DNA from 2 places in the Actinoplanes sp. 13 genome. Region 2 is predicted to be linked to the other one. Evidence: riboswitches for the same ligand, from Rfam matches in the RefSeq annotation. Region 2 holds a riboswitch; the other holds the start of a gene.

Region 1 (5,981 bases), on a different contig from region 2:
CGTGTTCGCCACCGCCGGGGCCGGTGCCGTCACCGCGTACGTCATCGTGTTCCTGATCCTGGTGTCGGTGTGGGTGGCCGCCGGCCGATTCTTCGCCACCCGGCCGGTGATCGCGAAGGCGCTGAGCCGCCGGGGCCATGTGCTGCTGCCGATCGTGCTGATCGGGCTGGGTCTGCTGATCCTCATCCAGGGTCGCTGAGCAGGGCCGCCGCCATCCGGTCCAGGACCGCGCCGCCGGTCGCGCTGAACGGATCACCCAGGCACCCGTGCGCCGCGTCCGCCTGGAAGTGCACGTCCACCTGGACGCCGGCCGCCCGCAACTGCTCGGCGTAGGCCTCCCCCGACGCCCGCAACGTGTCGGCCTCGCAGTTGACGATCAGCGTCGGCGGCGTGCCGGTGAGATCGCCGTTGGCGGGGAACGCGTACGGATCGGTCAGCAGTTCCGGATTCCCGCCGACGTAGTGCAGGCTCATGTCCGCCACCCACTTCGGCGAGAAGAACCCCGCCCCCGGGAACTCCCGGACGATCGCGAACTGCGAGGCCGGCCAGTCCGGCAGCTCCGCGTGCAGCGCCGGATAGATCAGCAGCAGCGAGGCGGGCAGCGGACCGGCGCCGTCGCGCAGGCGCTTGGCCACCCCGGCGGTCAGATTGCCGCCCGCGCTGGCACCGCCGAGGTGCAGGCGCCCGGCGGGCACGCCGAGCCGGCCGGGGTCGGCGACCGCCCAGTTCCACCCGGCCAGGACGTCGTCGGAGCCGTCCGGGAAGTGGCTGCCGTGCAGGGCCTTGCGGTATTCCACGGTGAGCACCGAGCAGCCTCGGGCGGCGAGGGCCAGGCCGACCCAGTGCGCCTCGGCCATCGCGATCGTGCCGCTGACGAACGCGCCGCCGTGCACCCACACCAGCGCCGAGCGAGCGTCGCCGAGACCGCGGTACAACCGCGCCGGCTGGGCGCCGATGCTGAACTCGCTGACCTCGACGGTGGACAGCTCGGGGAAGCGGGCGAACAGCTCGAGGTCGGTGGGCCCGGGATAGGGCAGATCACCGCCCACCTCCAGCATCCGGACGAAGTCGGCCGCGGCCGGCAGGTCCCGGCCCATGGCCCGGGCCAGGACCGCCCGCTGGACCGGACGGGGCATCCGGCGGATGACCCGGAGCGCATGGCCGCGCAGGGTGGCGGGGTTCATGCAGCGAGATTACGGCGGCCCGGCACGGAATCGGTCCCGCCACTCAGCCGCCGCTCAGCACTCGATCACGTTGACGGCCAGACCGCCCCGCGCGGTCTCCTTGTACTTCACCTTCATGTCGGCGCCGGTCTCCTTCATGGTCTTGATGACCTTGTCGAGGGAAACGTGGTGCCGCCCGTCGCCGCGCAGCGCCATCCGCGCCGCGGTGACCGCCTTGACGGCCGCCATCCCGTTGCGCTCGATGCACGGGATCTGCACCAGCCCGCCGACCGGGTCGCAGGTGAGCCCCAGGTTGTGCTCCATCCCGATCTCCGCGGCGTTCTCCACCTGCTCCGGGGTGCCGCCCAGCACCTCGGCGAACCCGGCCGCCGCCATCGCGCAGGCCGAGCCGACCTCACCCTGGCAGCCCACCTCGGCGCCGGAGATCGACGCGTTCTCCTTGAACAGCAGCCCGATCGCCCCCGCCGTGAGCAGGAACCGGACCACCCCGTCGTCGTCCGCGCCGGGCACGAAGTCCCGGTAGTACCGCAGCACCGCCGGGATGATGCCGGCCGCGCCGTTGGTGGGCGCGGTGACCACCCGGCCGCCGGCCGCGTTCTCCTCATTGACAGCCATGGCGTACGCGGTGAGCCACTCCATCGCATGCTCGGCCGGCCGGCCCGCGGCCCGCAGCTGACGAGCGGTGGCCGCCGCCCGGCGCCGCACCTTCAGCCCGCCGGGCAGGATCCCTTCCGCGTCCAGGCCCGCGTCGATGCAGTCGCGCATCACCGACCACAGGAGCAGGAGCCCGGAACGGATCTGTTCGGGCGATCGCCACGCCGTCTCGTTGGCGAGCATCAGGCGCGCGATCGACAAGCCGGTGGCCCCGGTGAGCGACAGCAGCTCGGCACCCGTGGTGAACGGGTAGAGCAGGGACGTGTCGTCCGCTCGTACCCCAGCCGGCCTCTCATCCACGACGAAGCCGCCGCCGACCGAGAAATAGGTCTTGCGCAGCAGCTCGGCGCCGTCGGCGGCGAGCGCGGTGAAGATCATGCCGTTGGGGTGGCCGGGCAGCGTCCGCCGCCGGTGCAGCACCAGGCCGACGCCGGTCCGGCCGCCGTCCGGCAGGGTCAGCACGCCCGCGTCGCGGATCCGCGCGGCCCGCTCGTCAGCGGTGGCCACGTCGACGGTCTGCGGGTCCGAGCCCTCCAGCCCGAGCAGCACCGCCTTGGGCGTGCCGTGACCATGACCGGTGGCGCCCAGCGACCCGAACAGCTCGGCCCGCACCGTCGCGACCGGCAGCCCGGCGAGGTGCCCGGCGAACAGGCGCGCGGCGCGCATCGGGCCGACGGTGTGCGAGCTGGACGGGCCGATGCCGACCGAGAAGAGGTCAAAGACGGACACGGCCATGCGGAGGCTCCCTTGGCTGGGCCTCCCCCGCTCTGTCATGGGGCCTGAGAGCTTCACCGCCGGGGCGGCTTGCACCTTGGGCGCGGCAGGACTGCCGGCTTTCCAGAGTCGCCTGGCCGCAGCGGTACTTTGTGCCTGAGAGATTCTGGGAGAGAAGTTGCTCCTTCGGCGCCCCCACCAGGGGGTCTCTCCCGCAGCGGCGGAAACGGCGAGTGTTGAGTTGTCGGTGCCGAGCTTACCCGGCCGGGGCCGCACCCAGTCATCCGCGGATAATCGCGTTGTCGGATCAAGCGCCCGGGGCCACCATGAGCAGCATGGGGTCGGGTGTGCGGTCGCCGCTGCAGGGCGGGCTGCCGCCGCCGGCCGTGGTGTCCGGACCGGTCGTCGAGATCGCCTGTGACGAGTCCGGGTTCTCCGGGACCAACCTGCTCGACCCGGCCACCCCGGTGATCACCCACGCGAGCGTCGACCTGAGTGTGGCCGAGGCCGGGGAGCTGATCGCGACGCTGGGGTCCGGCCGGTTCTCGCCGCACGAGGTGAAGTCCGGACAGTTCCTGCGCCGGCCGGCGGCCGGCGCGGCGCTCGAGTGGTTCCTGACCGCGCTGCGCGGCCGGGCGTTCGTGCACCTGGTCGACAAGGAGTTCTTCCTGGCCAGCCGGGTCGTCGACCTGCTGCTGGCCGAGCCGTCGTACACCGCCGGCACGCGCCTGGCGCAGGAACAGCGCCCGGCCGCTCTCGCGCTGTACCGGGCCGGGCGCTCGGCCGGCAGCGCCTGGGACGACTTCCTGCGGGCCTTCGTGCGCATGGTGCGGATGAAACGTCGCGGGCCGTTGCAGCAGTCCACGGCCCAGTTCCTCCAGGCCCGCGACGTGCTGCGCGGCAACGGGGCGGACGCCGTCCTCGACCAGCTCGACCCTGCGCGGGTGTGGGACGTCCTCGCCCGCCTGGACCGCGAAGACAGGTCGATCCCGCCGCCGCTGGAGCCGCTGCTGCCGGCCCTCGCCGAGACCGTCCTGTCCTGGAGCGGCGGGCGGCGACAGGTGCTGGTGGTCCACGACGAGCAGAGCGCGCTCACCGCCGACCGGCTGACCCGGCTCGGGCAGGCGTTGGCCGCTACGATGCCGCGGGGCGTGTCGCCGCTGGCCGGGCTGGTGATGACGGACTCCCGCGACGATCCCCGGGTGCAGGTCGCCGACCTGCTCGCGGGCACTGCGCGGCGGTCCCGCGAGATCATCGACGACGCGTTGCTGCGGCCTCTGCTGACGACGACCTCAGGGGGCGACGGGGCCGAACCATGATCGCCGCGGTAAGGCGATCGGGTGCGCCGTTTCCTCCGGCGCCCGCGAAGGGCAAGATGGTGCTGATGCTCTCGTCGATGGAGGCCGTTCGCCGGCTCATGGATCTGCGGCACCGTGGACGGGCCGAGGACCTGCCTGCGGTGCTGGCGGCGGCTGCCCCACTGCTCGACGCGGAGTCCGCGACGGTGCTGCTGGTCGACTACGGGCAGCTGGCGCTGCATCCGCTGCGCGGCACCACGCTCGACGGCCCGGGCGCGATGACGGTGGAGGACACCCTCGCCGGCCGCGCGTTCACCTCGGCCGAGCAGCAGTGGTCCGACGAGGGCGACGGCGGCCGGCTGTGGCTGCCGCTGCTGCACGGCGCCGAACGTCTCGGCGTGCTGGAACTGCGGGTCAAGGCGTACCCGCCGGTCTCCACCCGGAACGACCTCGAGGTGATCGCCGCCCTGGTCGCCGAGTTGATCGCCAGCCGGCGGTTCTACGGCGACGCGGTGGAGCACACCCGGCGCCGGCTGCCGATGCAACTGGCCGCGGAGATCATCTGGAACCAGCTGCCGCCGCTCACCTTCGCGGTCGACGGCACCATGATCACGGCCGTGCTCGAGCCGTGTTACGAGGTCGGCGGCGACGCGTTCGACTACGCGGCCAACGGCGACGTGCTGCACGTCGCGCTCTTCGACACGGTGGGCCACGGGATCAGCGCCAGCGCGCTGACCACGCTGACGCTGAACACGTACCGCAACGCCCGCCGCTCGGGGCTCTCGCTGACCGACACCTGCCGGTCGATCGACAAGTGGATCCGCGCGCAGTACCCGGGGGCGTTCGTCACCGCTCTGCTGGCCGAGCTGGACGTGCCGACCGGCGTGTACCGCCGGATCAGCGCCGGCCACCCCGCCGAGCTGGTGCTGCGCGGCGACCGGGCCATGCCCGCGCTGCCGACGCCCAACACTCTCCCGCTGGGCCTGGGCCACATGCTCTCCCGGCCGCCGCACGTCGTCGAGGAGCAGCTCGAACCGGGCGACACACTGGTCTTCTACACCGACGGCATCACCGAGGCGCGGGACGTCACCGGCGAGCTGTTCGGGGTGGACCGGCTCAGCGAGTTCCTGATGGAGACGCTGCGCCAGGGCGCCTCGGCGCCGGAGACGATGCGGCGCTTGATACACACCATCGTGTCGTACGAGGAGGGCGAGCTCCGCGACGACGCCACCGCCGCGATGCTCCAGTGGCGGCGGCACTGACCGCCCGTCGACCCGGTGCGGCGAACCTACGAGGCGTCCGTTCGTCCACTTTGAGTCGGAGTCCGGTAGGGCGGGGTCGCGACGCGACGACTTTTCGGATACTCATGTGATCACGCGCCGCGCTTCCGACGCGCGGCAGTCGATCACACGGGGATTTGCATGTTCAAGATCACTCGGATCACCAGGTTTGCCGGTGGCATCGCCACGGTGACCGCCGCCGGCGTCGCGTTCACCGCGCTGCCGGCCCAGGCCGCAGCGACCGCCACCGCTGTGGTGGTCGCCCCCGGCAGCGTCCGCTTCAACGCCGCGCCGGGGCAGGTCAACAACCTGAGCATCACCGCGCAGGACCTGATCGTGACGTTCGACGACGACGTCGTCATCACCGCCGGGGCCGGCTGCGTCCAGGTCGCCGATGACCCCACCCAGGTCACCTGCGACCTCGGTGCGCCCGCCACCGCGTCCGCCCTGGCCGTCGATCTCCGCGACGGCGCTGACACAGTCGGCAACGCCACCGGCTTCGCGCTGTCCGCCTCCGGCGGGCCGGGCAACGATCAACTCTTCGGTGGCCCGGGCGCCGACCTGCTCGACGGTGGCGCCGGCGACGACGCCCTCTACGGCAACGACGGCGACGACCTGCTCCTGGCCGGCGCCGGCGGCGACGAGCTGATCGGCGGGCTCGGCGCGGACCTGCACGACGGTGGCGCCGGGCGCGACGAGGCCTTCTACTCCGAGCGGTCGACCGGCATCGTCGCCGACCTCGACAACGCCCGCGGCGACGACGGCGAGCCCGGCGAGGGCGACTCACTGCTGCGCGTCGAGGACATCACCGGCACCGTCGCGGACGACGTCCTGACCGGCAACAGCAGCGA
Region 2 (5,981 bases):
CGTTCGGCCAAGGTTTCGCACCGGCAGTCCGTTGGCGGCGAGAAACGCGGCGAGAAGCTCACCAGGGTCACCGGGATCACCCCGATCCCACCGAAAGGCACACAACGCGTGGTGACGGGCTTGGCAGCCCCCCGGAAAAGCCGGCGGCGGACCGACCAGAGGTCGCGGAGAGTGGTCGTTGATCTCCGTCCCGTGGACCATGTATGACGCGAACGGCCCCGCGGATCCCGTCACCGGGTTGAACCGTTGTCGTTCGATGTGAGGTAACGTCCGTCACCGACTTTGTGAACCTTCACACAGCCCCCAAACGGAGATCACGAAGATGTGTCAGCACCAAGTTCCCTGCCCACCGGCCGATGCGATCGACCGCGAGGCTGCCCGGATCATCGTCACCTTCTGCGAGCAGGGATGGAGCCTGCTCTGCAACGGCGTCATCGTCTTCGAGGACACCGGCGAACTTCTGCCGGACGGCACGATGATCGAGCCGCACCGCGGCCCGGCCGTGCACGCCCTGGCCGCCTGAGGAAACCGCCACGGAGCGTGACCGAAGCGACGCGCAGGCCGCGATCATAGACGACCACGACCTGCGCGCCCCGTCAGCTCAGTCCTCGAACGCCTCCGGCGCGGGGCACGAGCAGACCAGGTTCCGGTCCCCGTACGCCCCGTCGATGCGGCGCACCGGCGGCCAGTACTTCGCCGCCCGGTCCACGCCGCCGGGGTAACCGGCCACCGACCGCGGGTACGGGTGGTCCCACTCGTCCGCCGAGACCGCCGACGCCGTGTGCGGCGCGTTGGCCAGCGGGTTGTCGTCCTTCGGCCAGACGCCGGCCGCCACCTGGTCGATCTCGCCCTTGACGGCGATCATCGCGGCGATGAAGCGGTCCAGCTCGGCCAGGTCCTCGCTCTCGGTCGGCTCCACCATCAGCGTGCCGGCCACCGGGAACGACATCGTCGGCGCGTGGAACCCGTAGTCGATCAGCCGCTTCGCCACGTCGTCGACCGAGACGCCGGCGGCCTTGGTGATCGGCCGCAGGTCGAGGATGCACTCGTGGGCGACCAGGCCGTTGTCGCCCGCGTACAGCACCGGGTAGTGCTCGCGCAGCCGCGCCGCCACGTAGTTCGCCGCCAGCACCGCCGAGGCGGTCGCCGCGGTCAGGCCGTCCGGGCCCATCATCCGCACGTACGCCCAGGAGATCGGCAGGATGCCGGCCGAGCCGTGCGCCGCCGCCGAGACCGCGTGGTGGTCGCCGGGCTCGCGCGGGTCGCCGGGCAGGAACTCGGCCAGGTGGGCGCGGACCGCGACCGGGCCGACGCCGGGGCCACCGCCACCGTGCGGGATGCAGAACGTCTTGTGCAGGTTCAGGTGCGAGACGTCGGCGCCGAACTTGCCCGGCTTGGCGAACCCGACCAGGGCGTTCAGGTTGGCGCCGTCGACGTACACCTGGCCGCCGGCCTCGTGCACCCGCTCGCACAGCTCGGCAATCGCGGTCTCGTACACCCCGTGGGTGGACGGGTAGGTCACCATGATCGCGGCGAGCGCATCCCGGTGCTTGTCGATCTTGGCGGCCAGATCCGTCATGTCGATGTTGCCGTCCGCGTCGCAGGCGACCACGACGACCCGCATGCCGGCCATCACCGCGCTGGCGGCGTTGGTGCCGTGCGCGGACGACGGGATCAGGCACACGTCGCGGTGCGCCTCGTCCCGGGAGCGGTGATATCCGCGGATCGCCAGCAGGCCGGCCAGCTCACCCTGCGACCCGGCATTGGGCTGGACACTGACCGCGTCGTACCCGGTGATCTCGGCCAGCCACGCCTCCAGCTGCGCGACCAGGGCCTCGTAGCCCTCGGTCCGGGTGACCGGCGCGAACGGGTGCACGTTCGCGAACTCCGGCCAGGTGATCGCCTCCATCTCGGCGGTGGCGTTCAGCTTCATCGTGCAGGAGCCCAACGGGATCATGCCGCGGTCCAGCGCGTAGTCCTTGTCCGACAGCCTGCGCAGGTACCGCAGCATGCTGGTCTCGGAGTGGTGCGTGGTGAAGACCGGGTGCGTCAGGTACTCGCTGGTGCGGGCCAGCGACCGCACCTCGCTCGCGGCGGGCTCGGCCGGCGCCGCGCCGAACACCTCCAGCACGGTCGCCACGTGGGCCGCCGTGGTCGTCTCGTCGACCGACACCGACACCCGGTCGGCGCCGACCGGCAACAGATCGATGCCCCGGGCGGCGGCGGCCTCGACCATCTCGGCCGCCCGGCCCGGCACCACCACGGTGACGGTGTCGAAGAACGCCCGGTGCGCGATCTCGACGCCGGCCGCGGTCAGGCCCCCGGCGAGCGTGCGGGCGTGGTCGTGGGTGCGCTGCGCGATCGCCTTCAGGCCCTGCGGACCGTGGTAGACCGCGTACATGCTCGCCATCACGGCCAGCAGCACCTGGGCCGTACAGATGTTGCTGGTGGCCTTCTCCCGCCGGATGTGCTGCTCGCGCGTCTGCAGCGCCAGGCGGTAGGCGGGCGCGCCGTCGGCGTCCTTCGAGACGCCCACCAGGCGGCCGGGCAGCGACCGCTCCAGGCCGCCGCGCACCGCCAGATATCCGGCGTGCGGACCACCGAATCCCAGGGGTACGCCGAAACGCTGCGTCGTGCCGGCCGCGATGTCCGCACCGATCTCCCCCGGGGCGCGCAGCAGGGTCAGCGCCAGCAGGTCGGCCGCCACCGTGACCAGGGCGCCCTTCGCGTGCGCCGCCTCGACCAGCGCGGCGTGGTCGCGGACCGCGCCGGACGCACCCGGGTACTGCAGGTGCAGCCCGAAGAACTCCGCCGGCAGATCCTCGCCCGCGTCCAGGTCGACCAGCCGCACGTCGATGCCGAGCGGCTCCGCCCGGGTGCGCAGCACGGCGAGGGTCTGCGGGAACGTGTCAGCGTCCACCGCGTACACGGTGCTCTTGCTCTTCGACGCCCGCCGGGCCAGCGTCATCGCCTCCGCGACGGCGGTCGCCTCGTCCAGCATCGACGCGTTAGCGGTGGTCAGCCCGGTCAGGTCGGTGACCATGGTCTGGAAGTTCAGCAGCGCCTCCAGGCGCCCCTGGCTGATCTCCGGCTGGTACGGCGTGTACGCCGTGTACCACGCCGGGTTCTCCAGCACGTTCCGCTTGATCACCGCGGGCGTGTGGGTGCCGTAGTAGCCGAGCCCGATCATCGAGGTGGCCACCACGTTGCGGCCCGCGATCGCGCGCAGCTCGGCGATCGCCTCCTCCTCGGAGATGCCCGCCGGCAGGTCCAGCTCGCCGCGGAAGCGGATCGACGAGGGGATCGCGGCGTCCATCAGCTCGTCGAGAGAGTGATGCCCGATCGCCTTGAGCATGTGGGTCTGCTCATCCGGGTCCGGACCGATGTGACGGGAAACGAACGGCGACGATGTCATGGGCGACTCCAGGCTCGAGAAGGTCGACATGCAACCTCCCCCTCTGTCATACCCAGCTAGGCATTTCAGAGTCGCCTGCCCTCGCGGTCCTTTTGCCTGAGAGGTTCCGGGGAGGATTTGCCCCTTCGGCGCCGCACGACCGGTGATCGGCCGTATGGTCTCTCCCGCGCGGGTGTAGCCGGCAGTGTCAACCTACCAGCGGATCTTCGCCCGAGCCGCTGTGCGTGCGGTCACTGTGAGAAACGCCCGCCTCAACCGGTGGAGGCGAGCATCAGTCGCGCCGTGGTTTCCGGGTCCTCGAACATCGGCAGGTGGCCGATGCCGGGCAGCATCTCCACCCGGGCGCCGGGGACCGCCTCGTACTCGCGGGCCCGGGCCGGGTTCCACCGCGGATCGGCCGCGCCGAAGATCACCAGCGTGGGTACGGCGGTGGCGAGCGCGATGAGCCGGTCCGGGACGCTGCGCTCGGCGATGTAGTCCGTGTTCGCGCGCAGCACCGCCTGGAAATCGTCCCAGCCGATGCCCCGCAGCTCGGCCACCGCGTCGTCCGGGATCTCCACCGGGCGGGCGCACGCCGCCCGCAGCCCCTGACGGACCATCGCGTCCGTGCGGACCGCCCACAGCAGGCGCCCGAGCGGCGGGCCGGTCAGGATCCGCAGCACAGCCGGCTGCGGCAGGAACGCGTACACGCTCGGGCCGGTGCTGATCAGCGTGAGCGCGTCGACCAGGTCCGGGCGCTGCTCGGCGAGCGCGGTGGCGACGTAGCCGCCGCTGGAGTGCCCGGCCACCGCGATCGGCCCGCCACCCAGGTCGTCGAGCATTGCCGCCACCCGCCGAGCCTGGCCGGGCACGTCGAAGGAGGGCGGCGCCGGCGACCGGCCGCACCCCGGCAGATCGACCCGGATCACGTGGTGCCGGGCGGTGAGCGCCGGCACCATCGGGCTCCAGCAGCCGTTCGCAGCGCCGGAGCCGTGCAGGAGCAGCAGCGGCGGCGCGGCCGCCGGGCCGTCGTGGACCACATGCATACCGGTGATGATGCTCTCCCGGGTGCCGCCCCGTCATCGCCGAACGTCGCGCGCGGCCACGATCGGCGGCACGGCATCATGGCAGGGGCAGCGCATCCGCAGAGACGAGGAACCACGTGACGTACACCCCCGGCGACGACCGCTACCAGTCCATGACGTACCGCCGCGCCGGGCGCAGCGGCCTCCGGCTGCCCGCGCTCTCGCTCGGCCTCTGGCACAACTTCGGCGACAGCCGCCCCCTCGACCGGCAGCGCGCCATCGTGCGCCGCGCCTTCGACCTCGGCGTCACCCACTTCGACCTGGCCAACAACTACGGGCCGCCGCCGGGCAGCGCGGAGAGCAACTTCGGCCGGCTGCTCGCCGGCGACCTCAAGCCGTACCGCGACGAGCTGATCATCTCGACCAAGGCCGGTTACACGATGTGGGACGGCCCGTACGGCGACTGGGGCTCCCGCAAATACCTGGTGTCGTCGCTCGACCAGTCGCTGCAGCGCCTCGGCCTGGACTACGTCGACATCTTCTACCACCACCGGCCCGACCCGGACACCCCGCTCGAGGAGACGATGGCCGCCCTGGACGCGGTGGTCCGCTCCGGCAAGGCGCTGTACGTCGGCATCAGCAACTACAAGAGCGCCGGGGCCGCCGAGGCCGCCCGGATCCTGCGCGAACTCGGCACCCCGCTGCTGATCCACCAGCCGTCCTACTCGATCCTCAACCGCTGGATCGAGCACGACCGGCTGCTCGACACCCTGGAGGAGGCCGGCGCCGGCTGCATCGCGTTCAGCCCGCTGCAGCAGGGCCTGCTCACCGACCGCTACTTCGGTGGCATCCCGGACGACTCCCGGATCCGCACCAGCGTGTTCCTGAACGAGAGCGCGCTGGACGACCAGACCATGGGCCGTCTGCACGCCCTCAACGACATCGCGAAGCGGCGCGGCCAGTCCCTGGCGCAGATGGCCCTCGCGTGGGCCCTGCGCGACCCCCGGATGACCAGCCTGATCATCGGGGCCAGCAGCGTCGAGCAGCTGGAGTCGAACATCGCCGCCCTCGACGCCCCGCAGTTCAGCCCCGCCGAGCTTGACGAGATCGACGGCACCGTCCTCGACGTGTGAAGTTGAGGTCGCTCTGTGGGCGCAACTTCACACACACGCTCGGGACGAAGCTTGCGTGTGAAGTTGAGGTCGCTCTGTGGGCGCAACTTCACACGCAAGCTTCGGGCGGTGAAATCGGGTGCCTGGGGGCGGTCGCGCCGTACTGTCGGCAGCCGTGATCGAACTCGTGGAACGGCACACGGTGCTGGCGGTCGTGGTCGGGTCGCGGGCGTACGGACTGGACGGTCCGGGGTCCGACCACGACCGGCGCGGCGTCTACGCGGCGCCCACCCGGGCGTTCTGGAGTCTCGACAAGCCGCCGGCCCACCTGGACGGGCCGGCGGCGGAGCAGTTCTCCTGGGAGTTCGAAAGGTTCTGCGTGCTGGCGCTGCAGGCCAACCCGACCGTCCTGGAAGTGCTCTGGTCGCCGCTCGTCGAACGGGTCACCCC

Evidence for each region. Region 2 has a riboswitch for glycine ahead of gcvP (aminomethyl-transferring glycine dehydrogenase). Riboswitches for the same ligand answer to the same signal wherever they lie in the genome.
Region 1: another riboswitch for glycine. It lies ahead of AC0NH5_RS13460 (L-serine ammonia-lyase); the one in region 2 lies ahead of gcvP (aminomethyl-transferring glycine dehydrogenase).

The regions. Positions count from the first base shown of each region.
Region 1 covers NZ_JBVYOQ010000005.1:198,927-204,907, forward strand. Annotated here, with positions in the region: gene AC0NH5_RS13450 (cadmium resistance transporter) at 1-199, shown strand, start outside; gene AC0NH5_RS13455 (alpha/beta hydrolase) at 183-1,184, opposite strand; gene AC0NH5_RS13460 (L-serine ammonia-lyase) at 1,239-2,573, opposite strand; glycine riboswitch at 2,596-2,685, opposite strand; glycine riboswitch at 2,686-2,777, opposite strand; gene AC0NH5_RS13465 (DUF3800 domain-containing protein) at 2,888-3,871, shown strand; gene AC0NH5_RS13470 (PP2C family protein-serine/threonine phosphatase) at 3,949-5,112, shown strand; gene AC0NH5_RS13475 (calcium-binding protein) at 5,272-5,981, shown strand, end outside.
Region 2 covers NZ_JBVYOQ010000015.1:123,571-129,551, forward strand. Annotated here, with positions in the region: gene AC0NH5_RS26580 (chorismate-binding protein) at 1-201, opposite strand, end outside; gene AC0NH5_RS26585 (DUF5999 family protein) at 323-523, shown strand; gene gcvP (aminomethyl-transferring glycine dehydrogenase) at 602-3,415, opposite strand; glycine riboswitch at 3,490-3,592, opposite strand; gene AC0NH5_RS26595 (alpha/beta fold hydrolase) at 3,667-4,440, opposite strand; gene mgrA (L-glyceraldehyde 3-phosphate reductase) at 4,557-5,552, shown strand; gene AC0NH5_RS26605 (nucleotidyltransferase domain-containing protein) at 5,707-5,981, shown strand, end outside.